DNA from 3 places in the Pseudogracilibacillus sp. ICA-222130 genome. Region 3 is predicted to be linked to each of the others. Evidence: riboswitches for the same ligand, from Rfam matches in the RefSeq annotation. Region 3 holds a riboswitch; each other region holds the start of a gene.
The links. Region 3 has a riboswitch for S-adenosylmethionine ahead of metK (methionine adenosyltransferase). Riboswitches for the same ligand answer to the same signal wherever they lie in the genome.
Positions count from the first base shown of each region.

Region 1: another riboswitch for S-adenosylmethionine. It lies ahead of WKT09_RS08625 (methionine ABC transporter ATP-binding protein); the one in region 3 lies ahead of metK (methionine adenosyltransferase).
Region 2: another riboswitch for S-adenosylmethionine. It lies ahead of WKT09_RS10730 (DUF2292 domain-containing protein); the one in region 3 lies ahead of metK (methionine adenosyltransferase).

Region 1 is NZ_JBBKBG010000018.1:43,698-47,989, forward strand. It holds gene WKT09_RS08605 (arsenate reductase family protein) at 2-358, shown strand; gene gcvH (glycine cleavage system protein GcvH) at 376-759, shown strand; gene WKT09_RS08615 (toprim domain-containing protein) at 850-1,203, shown strand; gene WKT09_RS08620 (thioredoxin family protein) at 1,209-1,517, shown strand; SAM riboswitch class I at 1,589-1,698, shown strand; gene WKT09_RS08625 (methionine ABC transporter ATP-binding protein) at 1,781-2,812, shown strand; gene WKT09_RS08630 (methionine ABC transporter permease) at 2,802-3,467, shown strand; gene WKT09_RS08635 (MetQ/NlpA family ABC transporter substrate-binding protein) at 3,483-4,292, shown strand, end outside.
Region 2 is NZ_JBBKBG010000028.1:18,842-23,133, forward strand. It holds gene WKT09_RS10720 (bifunctional homocysteine S-methyltransferase/methylenetetrahydrofolate reductase) at 1-484, opposite strand, end outside; gene WKT09_RS10725 (PLP-dependent transferase) at 501-1,610, opposite strand; gene WKT09_RS10730 (DUF2292 domain-containing protein) at 1,659-1,835, opposite strand; SAM riboswitch class I at 1,945-2,047, opposite strand; gene WKT09_RS10735 (NCS2 family permease) at 2,135-3,424, opposite strand; gene WKT09_RS10740 (hypothetical protein) at 3,786-4,274, opposite strand.
Region 3 is NZ_JBBKBG010000013.1:44,748-49,039, forward strand. It holds gene pckA (phosphoenolpyruvate carboxykinase (ATP)) at 1-441, opposite strand, end outside; gene WKT09_RS07345 (hypothetical protein) at 856-1,152, shown strand; SAM riboswitch class I at 1,308-1,414, shown strand; gene metK (methionine adenosyltransferase) at 1,567-2,769, shown strand; gene asnB (asparagine synthase (glutamine-hydrolyzing)) at 3,019-4,292, shown strand, end outside.

The sequences.
Region 1 (4,292 bases), on a different contig from region 3:
GATGTCACTAACATTATATTGGTACCCGAATTGTAGTACATGTAAGAAGGCAAAAAAATGGCTAGATGATCACGGGAAAACGTATGAATTAGTTCATTTAGTCGAAGAAACACCTTCAGAAGCGACGATAAAATCGCTTATTGAAAAAAGTGGACTAGAACCGAAGAAATTTTTTAATACGAGTGGGAAAGTGTATCGCGAACAAAATATGAAAGAAAAAATAAAAGATGCCACACTCGATGACATGGTTACATATTTAGCGTCAAATGGCATGCTTATTAAACGGCCAATCCTGACAGACGGCACGAGCGTGACAGTTGGCTTTAAAGAAGAAACATACGAAAATACATGGAAGTAACGTAGGAGGAGAAAAATATGTCATTACCAACAGAGTTATTATATTCAAAAGAACATACGTGGGCACGAGAAGAAGGAAGCGATATTCGAGTCGGACTTACTCAATTCGCTTTAGAAGAATTAGGGGACATCGTATTTGCAGAACTTCCTGAAATTGGTGCGGAAATTGAAATGAACGAACCATTTGGAAGCGTAGAATCTGTCAAAACAGTATCCGAATTATATGCACCAGTAAGTGGACGTGTAGTGGAAATTAATGGAGCACTACAAGATAGCCCTGAAACAGTAAATGAGTCTCCTTATGACCAAGGATGGTTCATCGTCATCGAGCCGACAAAGGATGAGCAGTTAGACGAGTTACTTTCAGCAGACAAATACGAGGCATTAATCTCAGCAGAATAATGGAAAAGCTATTCAACGATGAGCAGACAAAACTCATCGTGAATAGCTTTTTGTTTTAAAAAGGTGCAATGAAAAGGATGCAATGATAAAATGAAAATAGTGATTGTTGAAGGAAAACAAGATAAAAAGCGGCTCGAAACAATTATCGATGGCCGTGATGACGTACAAATTTTATGTACATTCGGAACATTTAGTATTGAAAAATTTGATGAAATGCTGGAAACGTATGATTTGGATCACCATCTTGTCTATATTTTCGTCGATGAGGACCGTCCAGGAAAACAACTTAGAAAAAAGTTGAATGAAGAGTTGCCACATGCAGAAAATATGTATATTCCAGAAGAATATATGGAAGTGGAGGCAACCCCATACAATATTCTCGCAACAGAACTCGTCAAATTTCATATTCGAATTAATCCGATATATTTTTTAAAAGATTGGTGAGAAATATGCAAGAGATCAAACAATTACCATTACCGGATGATGGTTTCCTTTTTATTCATACCCCATTTTGTGGGACGTGTCATGTCGCAAGAAGTTTTTTACAGAAAATTGAAATGACACATAAGGAGGAAATTTTTCTAGAAATGAATGGATCCCTATTTCCGGAATTCATGCAAGAAAATAAAATCGAAAGTGTACCGTGTTTACTCATTGTGAAAGATGGAGAAATAAAGGAAAAAATTTATACATTTCATTCGGTTGCACACATCTATCATTATGTGTTTGAGTACAAACCCGAGTTATTTGCTAGGTAATGTGCATTATCGTTGACAAAGGCAACAAGGACTGGTAAGATTCAATATAATAACCAATTGAATATGATAAACTCTTATGAAGAGCAATGGAGGGACTGGCCCTGTGAAGTTGCGGCAACCTTCAATGTAAAGATTGAAAGGTGCTAAATCCTGCGAAGCACACCGCTTTGAAAAATGAGAGAACGTGAAGATATATAATCTTTTTGTTCTCTAGAGCAAAGGGATTTTTTTATTGGAATAAAAGGAAAAGGAGGGTACGCATTTTGATTTCGATCAAAAATTTAAGGAAAACATTCACGATTGACAATCGCCCAATCAAGGCAGTCGATGACATCACATTGGATATCGAAACTGGTGAAATATTTGGAGTGATTGGATATAGTGGGGCTGGAAAAAGTACGTTCGTTCGGTTATTAAATCGCCTGGAAGAACCGACAGCAGGAACCATAACCATTGACGGCGAGAGCATGACTGAATTAAATACGAAAAATCTTCGTACAGCGAGACAAGATATCGGAATGATTTTCCAACACTTTAATTTATTATGGTCACGAACGACGGAAGATAATATTGCCTTCCCTCTCGAAATCGCTGGTGTGCCAAAAGCAGAAAGAGAAAAAAGAGTAAAGGAACTCATTCAATTAGTTGGATTAGAAGGTAGAGAAAAAGCGTATCCGTCCCAACTTAGTGGGGGACAAAAACAACGTGTCGGAATCGCAAGAGCACTCGCGAATAACCCGAAAGTGTTATTATGTGATGAAGCGACATCTGCATTAGACCCGGAAACGACAAACTCTATTTTAAATTTACTCGTAGATATTAATGAGAAACTTGGTTTGACGATCATTTTAATTACACATGAAATGAACGTCATCCGAAAAATTTGTCATCGTGTTGCAGTGATGGAACAGGGGAAAATTGTGGAACAAGGAAATGTGTATGATGTTTTTACGAATCCACAACATGATGTGACACAACGATTCATTGGAGAGGTCGTGGAAGAAGGCCGTGAAGATGATACATTGGATGAAGTGCTAGAGGAAGTAGAACGAAAAGGAAAAGTTCTTCGTTTACGATTCCAAGGGACAGCAACCAATGATGCTCTAATTAGTGAAATTGCGAAAAACTACGATACTCAAGTGAATATTTTACATGGTAAAATTACGAAAACGACTTACGGTACGCTTGGTTCTCTTGCTATTCAATTAATTGGAGACAAAACAGAAATAGAGAAAGTTGAGGCTTTTGTTCAAGCTTCCTCGGTAACAGTGGAGGTAATTCGCGATGACACTTGATTTTTCAAAACTTGATACGAACCAATTGCTTGAAGCTACATATGAAACGTTTTACATGACCATCATCGCACTTATTGGAACGTTTATTTTAGGATTATTGCTTGGCTTATTACTTTATTTAACAGATAAAGATGGTCTATGGGAAAATAAAATATTAAATTTTATCATTGCGACATTTGTTAACGTCTTTCGTGCTATCCCATTTATCATTTTAATTTTATTATTGTTCCCATTAACGAGATTTTTAATTGGAACGATTCGGGGACCGAATGCAGCACTTCCAGCTTTAATTTTAGGAGCGGCACCGTTTTACGGCCGTTTAGTGGAAATTGCATTGAAGGAAGTAAATAAAGGTGTAATTGAGGCAGCAAAAGCGATGGGATCCACGACGAGACGTATCATTTTTAAAGTATTAATCCCAGAATCGATGCCAGCACTTATTTCAGGAATTACCGTCACAGCGATTGCGTTAATTGGTTATACAGCAATGGCTGGAGCGATCGGAGCAGGTGGACTAGGGAGTTATGCATATTATGCAGGATTCCAACGAAGAATTTTTGAAATTGTCCTCGTCTGTTCTATCATTATTGTAATTGTCGTTTTTATTTTCCAATTCATTGGAGATTTTATATCTAAAAAAATTGATAAAAGGTAAAGGGGAGAATGTTTCATGAAAAAGGTTTTAGCTTTATTTGCATTAATTTCAATTTTAGTTTTAGCAGCATGTGGTGGAGGAAATAACAACAACTCAGCAAACAACGCAGGCAACAACGACGCAGGTAATAATGATGGAAACGCTGAAGAAGTGACAATTAAAGTTGGAGCTTCTAGTGTGCCACATGCAGAGATTTTAGAAGAAGCGGCACCAATTTTAGCGGAAGAAGGTATTACTTTAGAAATTGAACCATATGAGGATTACGTTTTACCAAATGATGACTTAGCAAGTGGCGATTTAGATGCAAACTATTTCCAACATATTCCTTATTTAGAACAAACAATTGAAGATACAGGATACGAGTTAACACATATCGGTGGAATTCATATTGAACCAATCGCAGCATACTCAAAAACTATTGATTCAATCGATAATATTAAAGATGGCACAGAAGTTGTATTAAGTAACTCTGTAGCTGACCATGGACGTGTGTTACAGTTATTCGAAGCAAACGATTTAATTACAATAAAAGACGGAGTGGAAGAGGGTAAGGCTGAGTTAGATGATATCGAAGACAACCCGAAAAATTTAACATTCTCTCCTGACTATGAGCCAGCATTTTTACCAGAGATTTATGAGTCTGAAGAAGATGTATTAGTGGTCATCAACACGAACTATGCTATCGGTGCAGGACTTGATCCAGTGAACGACTCTATTTTCCGTGAAGGGGACGACTCTCCTTACGTGAACGTATTAGCGGTTCAAGAAGGTAACGAAGAAGACGAAGCATTAAACAAGTTATTAGAAGTGTTACGTTCTGAAGAA
Region 2 (4,292 bases), on a different contig from region 3:
AATCCGTCTCCTCTCGTGCAATTTGTAAAACCGTTCGTAATTCGTCCAAGCTATAATACGTTTCTAATATTAATCCATCAACTCCTTCAAGTAGTAAGCAATATAACTGTTCTCTGAAGCTTCTTTTGATCTCTTCTTCGCTTTCATTTAATGTTTGGCCACCATATATTCCGCCAATATTTCCGAGAATATGTGCCCGACCATTACTCGCACGTTTCGCAATTTGGACTGCTTGCTCATTAATTTTTTTCACTTGTTCTTCCAGGCCATATCTTGCCAGCTTAATATAATTGGCTCCATATGTGTTCGTTTGAATCACTTCGGCCCCTGCTACGATATATGTTTCATGAACATTTTGGATTTGATCTGGATGTGTTAAATTCAATTCCTCAAAACAACGTCCAACACCATTCGCATATAAAATCGTCCCCATTGCTCCATCTGCAATTAACACTTTTTTCTCTAAATCTTTTAACAAACTCATCGGATCACTTCACCTCTCATGTACGAATTTGCTCAAATGCACGTGCTAAATCATTTACTAAATCTTCTTCATGTTCTACACCGACTGAAGCACGAAGTAGTCGATTTGATAAACCATAGCTTAACCTTACTTCTTCCGGTATATCCATATGTGTTTGCGTAACCGGGTATGTAAGGAAACTTTCTACGCCTCCAAGACTCTCCGCAAACGTGAAAACTTGTAATGCTTTTAAAAATGGTTCCACAAGATTTTCATTTATAATTTCAAAACTTAACATACCGCCCCTTCCTGGATAATACACATTTGTGACGAGTGGATGGTCTTGTAAAAAGTCGATAACATGTTTTGCATTTCGTTCATGTTGCCTCATTCTTAATGCTAAAGTTTTCATTCCACGAATCAGGCTCCAACAATCGTATGGAGCTAATACTGCTCCAATGGAATTATGTAAAAAGCTAAGCTCTTCACAAACTTCCTCCCCTTTTGCAATAACAAGTCCTGCCAACACATCATTATGTCCAGCCAAATACTTTGTTGCACTATGGATGACAATGTCTGCTCCCTCTTCAATCGGTCGTTGTATATACGGTGTATACAAAGTATTATCGACGATATGTAGAAGATCATTCTTATGTGAAAACTCGGATATTTTCGATAATTTAACTGTTTGCATTAAAGGATTTGTTGGTGTTTCAATAAATATTGCCTTCGTATTTTCTCGTTTTAATGTTTCTAATTCCTCGTAATCTTTTCCGTCCCAATAAGAGAATTCAAAGCCATATTTTTTCTCAAAAATCTCGAAAAGTCGGAAGTTGCCACCATAAATATCTCTAGAAGAAATAATATGATCACCCTTTTCAAATAAAGAAAATACGAGTTGTACTGCCGACATTCCAGATGATGTCGCAAATGCTTTATCCCCTTTTTCTAATTCTGCTACAGCTTCTTCTAGTACTGTTCGGGTTGGATTCCCTGTACGGATATAATCATATCCATCTTGCAGTCCGATTTCCTCGTGGCGAAATGCTGTTGAAAAATAAATCGGTGTACTTACTGCTCGAAAATGCTCATCACGATTATTTCCAATTTGCACTAAAAAAGTTTCTTGTCTACATCGGTCTGTCATTTTATTCCCCCTAAAATAATTAAATAATATGATTTTTCTGAATAAAATTTATATAGAAATAATTTCTTTTTCTGATAACTTCTCTTGTTCATCAAATAATGTGTTTTCTTGTTTTTCAATTCTAGCGACATATCCATCATGAACTGTTAATGTGATTGTTCCATTTTCTAAATCCGCTAAATGTCTCTCGAGAAACTTAATATGTGCTTCCTGTAAACGACTCATTTCTCCTCACACCTTTAACCATTTTTTCATGAAGACGAAGAATTTTTCCAATTAAAAAACCTCTTCCTGATTAAGAAGAGGTTCGAATATACATATACTGTCTCGACTCTTCTTATCTTTCAAACTAAAAGCTTGCTGGAATTGGCACAGTACTAGTCAAGTCTGTTGCCGAGGCTTCGTAGGGCCAGTCCCTCCACCTCTCTGGATAAGAAAATGTAAAACTTTTTATTTAATTTTTGATGTTGAATAATACTATACACAGATTTATTAGAACTGTCAAATAATTTCGTGAAACTTTTTTAATGAGCTGGGAAAAAGATCATTTGAATAATAAAGATAACCCCGAATATATAGAGCATTGGGTGCACTTCTTTCCCTTTACCAGTTACTAATTTTAATAAAGGATAAGTGATAAACCCTACTGCAATTCCTGTTGCGATACTCGATGTTAGAGGCATCATTAAAACGACAATAAATGTCGGAAATGCTTCATTAAATTCATTCCACTTAATCTTTGAAAGTCCAAATAACATATAACTTCCAACGATAATAAGTGCTGGTGCTGTTACTGCTGATAAAGACGAAATCGCAGCAACTAATGGGGAAAATAAAAGTGAAACTAAAAATAGTAAAGCGACAACCAATGTCGTAAAACCTGTTCTTCCCCCAACTGCTACACCTGAAGATGACTCAACATAAGCGGATGATGGTGTAGAACCTAATGTCGAACCAACAGTTGTTGCGATCGCATCAGCAGTTAACGCCGCACGTGCACGCGGAAACTTACCATTTTTCATTAAACCTGCTTGTTCCGCTACTCCAATCATCGTTCCTGTCGTATCAAAAATAGTGACAAGTAAAAATGCAAAAATTACTCCGTACAATCCATGTTGAACAACACCACCGATATCTAAATCAAAAAAGATTGGAGCTGGTGGTGCAGATATAAAGCCATCAATCGTTAATAAGTTAAAAATATATCCCGTAATTGCTGTGATCGCCATCCCGATAAATAAAGCACCTTTTACATTTCTAGCAACTAAAATTAAAGTGATCACAATACCAAAAACCGCTAATTGTGTCTCTGGAATCGACAAGTCTCCAAATGACACTAATGTTTCCTCATTTGGAACAACAAGTCCTGCCATTTTCAATCCTAAAAATGCGATAAATAAGCCAATTCCTGCTGTTATACCATATTTCAATGAATCTGGAATCGATTCAATTAATATTTGGCGAAACTTTGTAAATGTTAATAATAAAAAGATAATCCCCGATACAAAAACTGCACCAAAAACTGCTTGATAGGAAACGCCTTGTGTCGCTACAACACTTACAAAATAAGCGTTCATCCCCATTCCAGGCGCAATAGCAATCGGATAATTTCCGAATAAAGCCATAATGAGTGTTCCTACTACCGCGGACACGATTGTTGCAATAAACACTTGATCAAACGGCACACCCGCTGCAGATAATATAGCAGGGTTTACTACAATAATATATGACATCGTTAAAAACGTTGTCATTCCTGCTAAAATCTCTGTTCGAACATTCGTGCCTAACTCTTTCATTTTAAAAAAGTTTTCCATGATAAACTCCCTTTGTGTCTTTAAATTTACAGAGGCATGCCCATATGTTGTAAGATGGTTTTTCATTTGATACGGTTATGTCGTTTTCATCGAAAAATCGTCTTATCTTTTGTAGATTCATTAATGTCGGTCAAACCTTTGTACGTTCTTTTTCACACACGTAGAACATCATAATAAATGTCACCGTAAACTTCAATGATTTTGTCGCATTTTCCAATATTTTGTCATAGTTTTACTTTTCCCAATTATCCTTTAAAACATAAGAGAGAAAATTATCGAAATTTGAATGTTATGTAAGTTTTTTGGTTGCTGGTTGAAGCGGAGCGAGGTCTTTTCGGGGACGGGGGCTTGAGGGGGGATGCTAGATATCCGCAAGTTGGGAGGAATTTGCTCGGGAACTTGCGGAATTGTGACGGATATCCGCAAGTGGAACGAGTTTTCCTCGTGAACTTGCGGAATTAAGCATTATATCCGCAAGTGCAGCGCGATTTCCTCGTGAACTTGCGGAATTATACAATATATCCGCAAGTGTGGCGCGATTTCCTCGTGAACTTGCGGAATTATGCAATATATCCGCAAGTGCAACGGGTTTTCCTCGTGAACTTGCGGAATTATACAATATATCCGCAAGTGCAACGGGTTTTCCTCGTGAACTTGCGGAATTATACAATATATCCGCAAGTGCAACGGGTTTTCCTCGTGAACTTGCGGAATTAAACCGGATTTCCGCAGTGAAGGTACCGTCAAGAATACTACTATTCAAGTCAGGATTTTCGCCCTCGAAGAAGTTTTTCATTTCTTCACGCATAATATGATTAAATAAAAATTTATTGGTTATACTGTTTGACATAGGTAGGTCTCTCCTTTT
Region 3 (4,292 bases):
TGCTAACTCATCTTTCGTCGGTGTAATGAATAACTGACGTGCAAAAAGGTTATGCCATGCATATTCGTTTACTACTTCCACTGGTAAACGATATTTTTCGTCTGCTCCAGCGAATCCTTTAAAAGAGAAAACTTCATCTTTATTTTTTAAGTGATTTACAACTTTATCGAATAATTTTTGGAATGATGCCTCATCGATTGGTTTGTTTACTTCTCCCCAATCTACTAAGTTATCAGAAACGTCATCACGAACGATGAAACGGTCTTTTGGTGAACGGCCAGTGTATTTTCCAGTAGTTGCTTGAACTGATCCAGTTGCAGTTAATACACCTTCATTACGTGATAAAATCTTTTCTACCAATCCTGGTACAGATAAATTGTTATGAACATTGTCATTTTGTAAAATTTCTTGTGATACAGTTGACCTAGCTGTCGTATTCATTGAATTAATCCATCCTTTTTTCTCGTGTACTTTAAAATCTGAATATAGTATAACACATTAAACGAATTAGTCCATACTAATGTAATAAAACAAATAGAAAATGTTAATTTATTATAATGAAACAAAAGCTAAAACGTCTAAAAACGTTGGTGCAATAACGTTTTTTAAATGTATTACAATTTTGTGAAAAAAATCACAAAAGCTTTGTCTCACTACAGTAAATCTATTTTAACATAATCATATCAATACTTGAACTACCATTTTAGCGTTGGATAATGGGCGAAAAAAACAAAATAATAGGGAAAAAATGGAAATGTTTCATACTATACGTGTTCGGGTAAAAGATATTAAGTTTCGTTGCTGAAGATGCATAGGAAAAAAGTAAGATACATAAAAGAAGGGGTGGGGTTCATATTGGGGAAAAGTAATAAAACGGCTCGAGTTTTTGTTGGACTAGGAGTGGCAATTATGATAGTAAGTGTTTTAATTGGTACTGCGATTGCACCAACGGAAATAAGGATAGGGGCTATAGATCGAACAGAATTTTCTTGGGGAGTTTTTTTCACTACCGCGTTCAGTGGATTTATATCAGGGATGTTTTTTATTGGGATGGCTGAAATCATTGAGTTATTAGATGGATTGAACTGGTATGGATCCAAAGTGTCCTCTGACTTGAGAAAACTTTTGAACGAAAAAAATCGGAATTCGTAATTTTTTCAGAAGTTCGGGTTATCGCATGCATATAGAAGGTTGTATTTCTTCTTTAATCGATTGACATTTCACTTATTATCATATAGACTAGCCATTATAGTATACATATAGAGGTGTTTTTCAGGAAATATTTCATATGTAATAAACAACGGACTCTCTTATTAGGAGTTGGTGGAGGGACAGACCCTGTGAAGCCCAGCAACCTCACAAGTATGTGAAAAGGTGCTAACCTGATGCAAGGATTTTCCTTGAACAATAAGAGTGAAAGGCAGAAACAATATCCTTTCCTCATTTTATATAGGAAAGGATTTTTTCATGAATTCCATTATTTATGAAAAATGAACGAGTCATCTCGTTCCCTATGATCTCTATCGAGTAGAGCTCCGTGTAATATTTATAGGAGGCTTAATTATAATGACAAAGAATCGCCGTTTATTCACATCAGAATCAGTAACGGAAGGACATCCGGATAAAATGAGTGACCAAATCTCGGATGCAATTTTAGATGAAATTTTAAAAGGGGACCCGTATGCACGTGTTGCATGTGAAACGACTGTTACAACAGGACTCGTGTTAGTTTCCGGTGAAATTACGACGAATGTATATGTTGATATCCCTTCCATCGTTCGTAAAACAGTAAAAGAAATTGGATACACGGATTCACGTTACGGATTTGATGCAGAAACATGTGCCGTATTAACGGCTATCGATGAGCAGTCACCTGATATTGCAGGTGGAGTAGATGTTGCATTAGAAACACGGGAAGGAGAGGCAGATGAATCGGAAATTGGTGCGGGAGACCAAGGGTTAATGTTTGGGTATGCATGTGATGAAACAGAAGATCTAATGCCATTACCGATTTATTTAGCGCACCGTATTGCAAAACGATTAACAGATGTTCGTAAAGACCATACATTACCGTATTTACTGCCTGACGGTAAAACACAAGTAACGGTAGAATATGATGAACATGATAAACCTGTTCGGGTAGATGCAATCGTTGTGTCTACTCAACATACGGAAGATGTTACATTAGAACAAATTAAAAAAGATATACAGGAATATATTATTAAACCAATTGTTCCGAGTTTCTTATTAGATGAAAACACGAAATATTATATTAACCCATCTGGTCGTTTCGTGATCGGTGGACCACAAGGAGATGCGGGATTAACAGGCCGTAAAATTATCGTCGATACGTACGGTGGATATGCTCGTCATGGTGGGGGAGCATTTTCTGGTAAAGATGCGACAAAAGTGGACCGATCTGCAGCATATGCCGCACGTTATGTCGCGAAAAATATCGTGGCAGCACATTTAGCGGAAAAATGTGAAGTTCAATTAGCGTATGCTATTGGAGTGGCACAACCTGTATCGATTGCGATTGATACATTTGGAACTGGAAAAGTGTCAGAAGAAATTTTAGTCGAAGTGGTACGTGAAAACTTCAACTTAAGCCCACGTGGCATTATTCAGATGTTAGATTTACGTCGTCCGATTTATCGTGACACTGCAGCATATGGACATTTCGGCCGTCGTGATGTTACACTTCCTTGGGAAAATTTAGATAAAGCGGAAGCATTAAGACAATCGGTTGTCGCAATTGCGAATAAATAAAAGGAAAAAATGGATGATATACATGTCATCCATTTTTTGTTTATATGGACAACAGCTGTATAATAGGAAGAGAAAGTAGGGTGAAAAGTTCCTGTGATATGGATGAAAACCTATTCATAAATAAGATGAAACAATCTAGTGAACAATTGCAAAATATTGATGTTTACGACGGATGTAATGCTTGTCGTAACAGAAAAAAATATGGTATTATTTTTTAGAAAATAGATTTCATAAAGGTAGGTTACAAACATGGGCCATTTTATTGGAAGTTTACATCATGGAACGACTTCATCTATCATCGATGTAAACAATGTCGAGCAACATGAACAAACATATGAACATGGAAATTTTTCTTTTTTATATGAAGCAAGTGAATTAGATCAAGTATTTGAAAATGAACAATATTATGTACATTATTTTGGTGAATGCTATAACAAGGAAACATTAGCGGAAAAAGCGGGGATTTCATCCACGAATATTGCAGAAATTATTGCAGTGTTATTTCCACAAGGACAAAAGGAATTATTCGCGCAAATTAGCGGGAAATTTATTATTACCATTTTAGATAAACATAGTGAAACATTATATGGAGCGAGAGATCATTTTGGTGTGAAGCCACTTTTTTATGTAGAAAGGGATGGAGCGTTCACCTTTTCTTCTTCAAAAACGGAAATTACGAACCGTTATCATATAGATAAAATGAATGAAACAGCGTTACAACATTATTTTAGTTTCCAATATGTACCTGAACCATATACATTGCATGACGATGTCGTTATTATGGACCCGGCAACTTATTTTGTGAAAGAAAAAGCAGGGGAAGTGACATTCCATAAATATTGGAAGCCATCCTTTGACCCTATCCAAACAGAGAAGTCTGTATGGATCAATAAAATTCGTGAAGTCATGTATGAAAACATTGAAAAACGGATGGATGGTATTGCAGATATTGGGGCCTTTTTATCTGGAGGAATTGATTCGACCTTAGTCGTGTCGATGGCGAAAGAGATGAACCCAAATATAAAAACATTCTCTGTCGGTTTTGAGCGAGAAGGATTCTCTGAAGTGGACGTTGCTAAGGAGACAGCAGATAAAGTAGGCGTTGAAAATATCGCGAAATTTATTACGGCAGATGAATATGTAAACCAAATTCCGGAAATAATGTGGAATTTAGAAGAGCCATTAGCAGACCCATCTTGTATTCCGCTATATTTCGTTTCTAAAGAAGCGAGCAGTTATGTGAATTTTGCATTATCTGGCGAAGGTTCGGATGAGTTATTCGGCGGGTATAATATTTATCGTGAACCAGATTCTTTACGGATGTTTAACTATATTCCTGGATTATTCAAAACATTAATTCGAAAAGTTGCGATGACTTTACCGGAGAATATGAGTGGGAAAAGTTTCTTATTAAGAGGGACAACCCCATTAAGAGAACGTTATATCGGTAATGCGAAAATGTTTGAGGAAAAAGAAAAAGAAGCCTTTTTAAAAACATTTAACCGCACGATTTCCTATGAAGA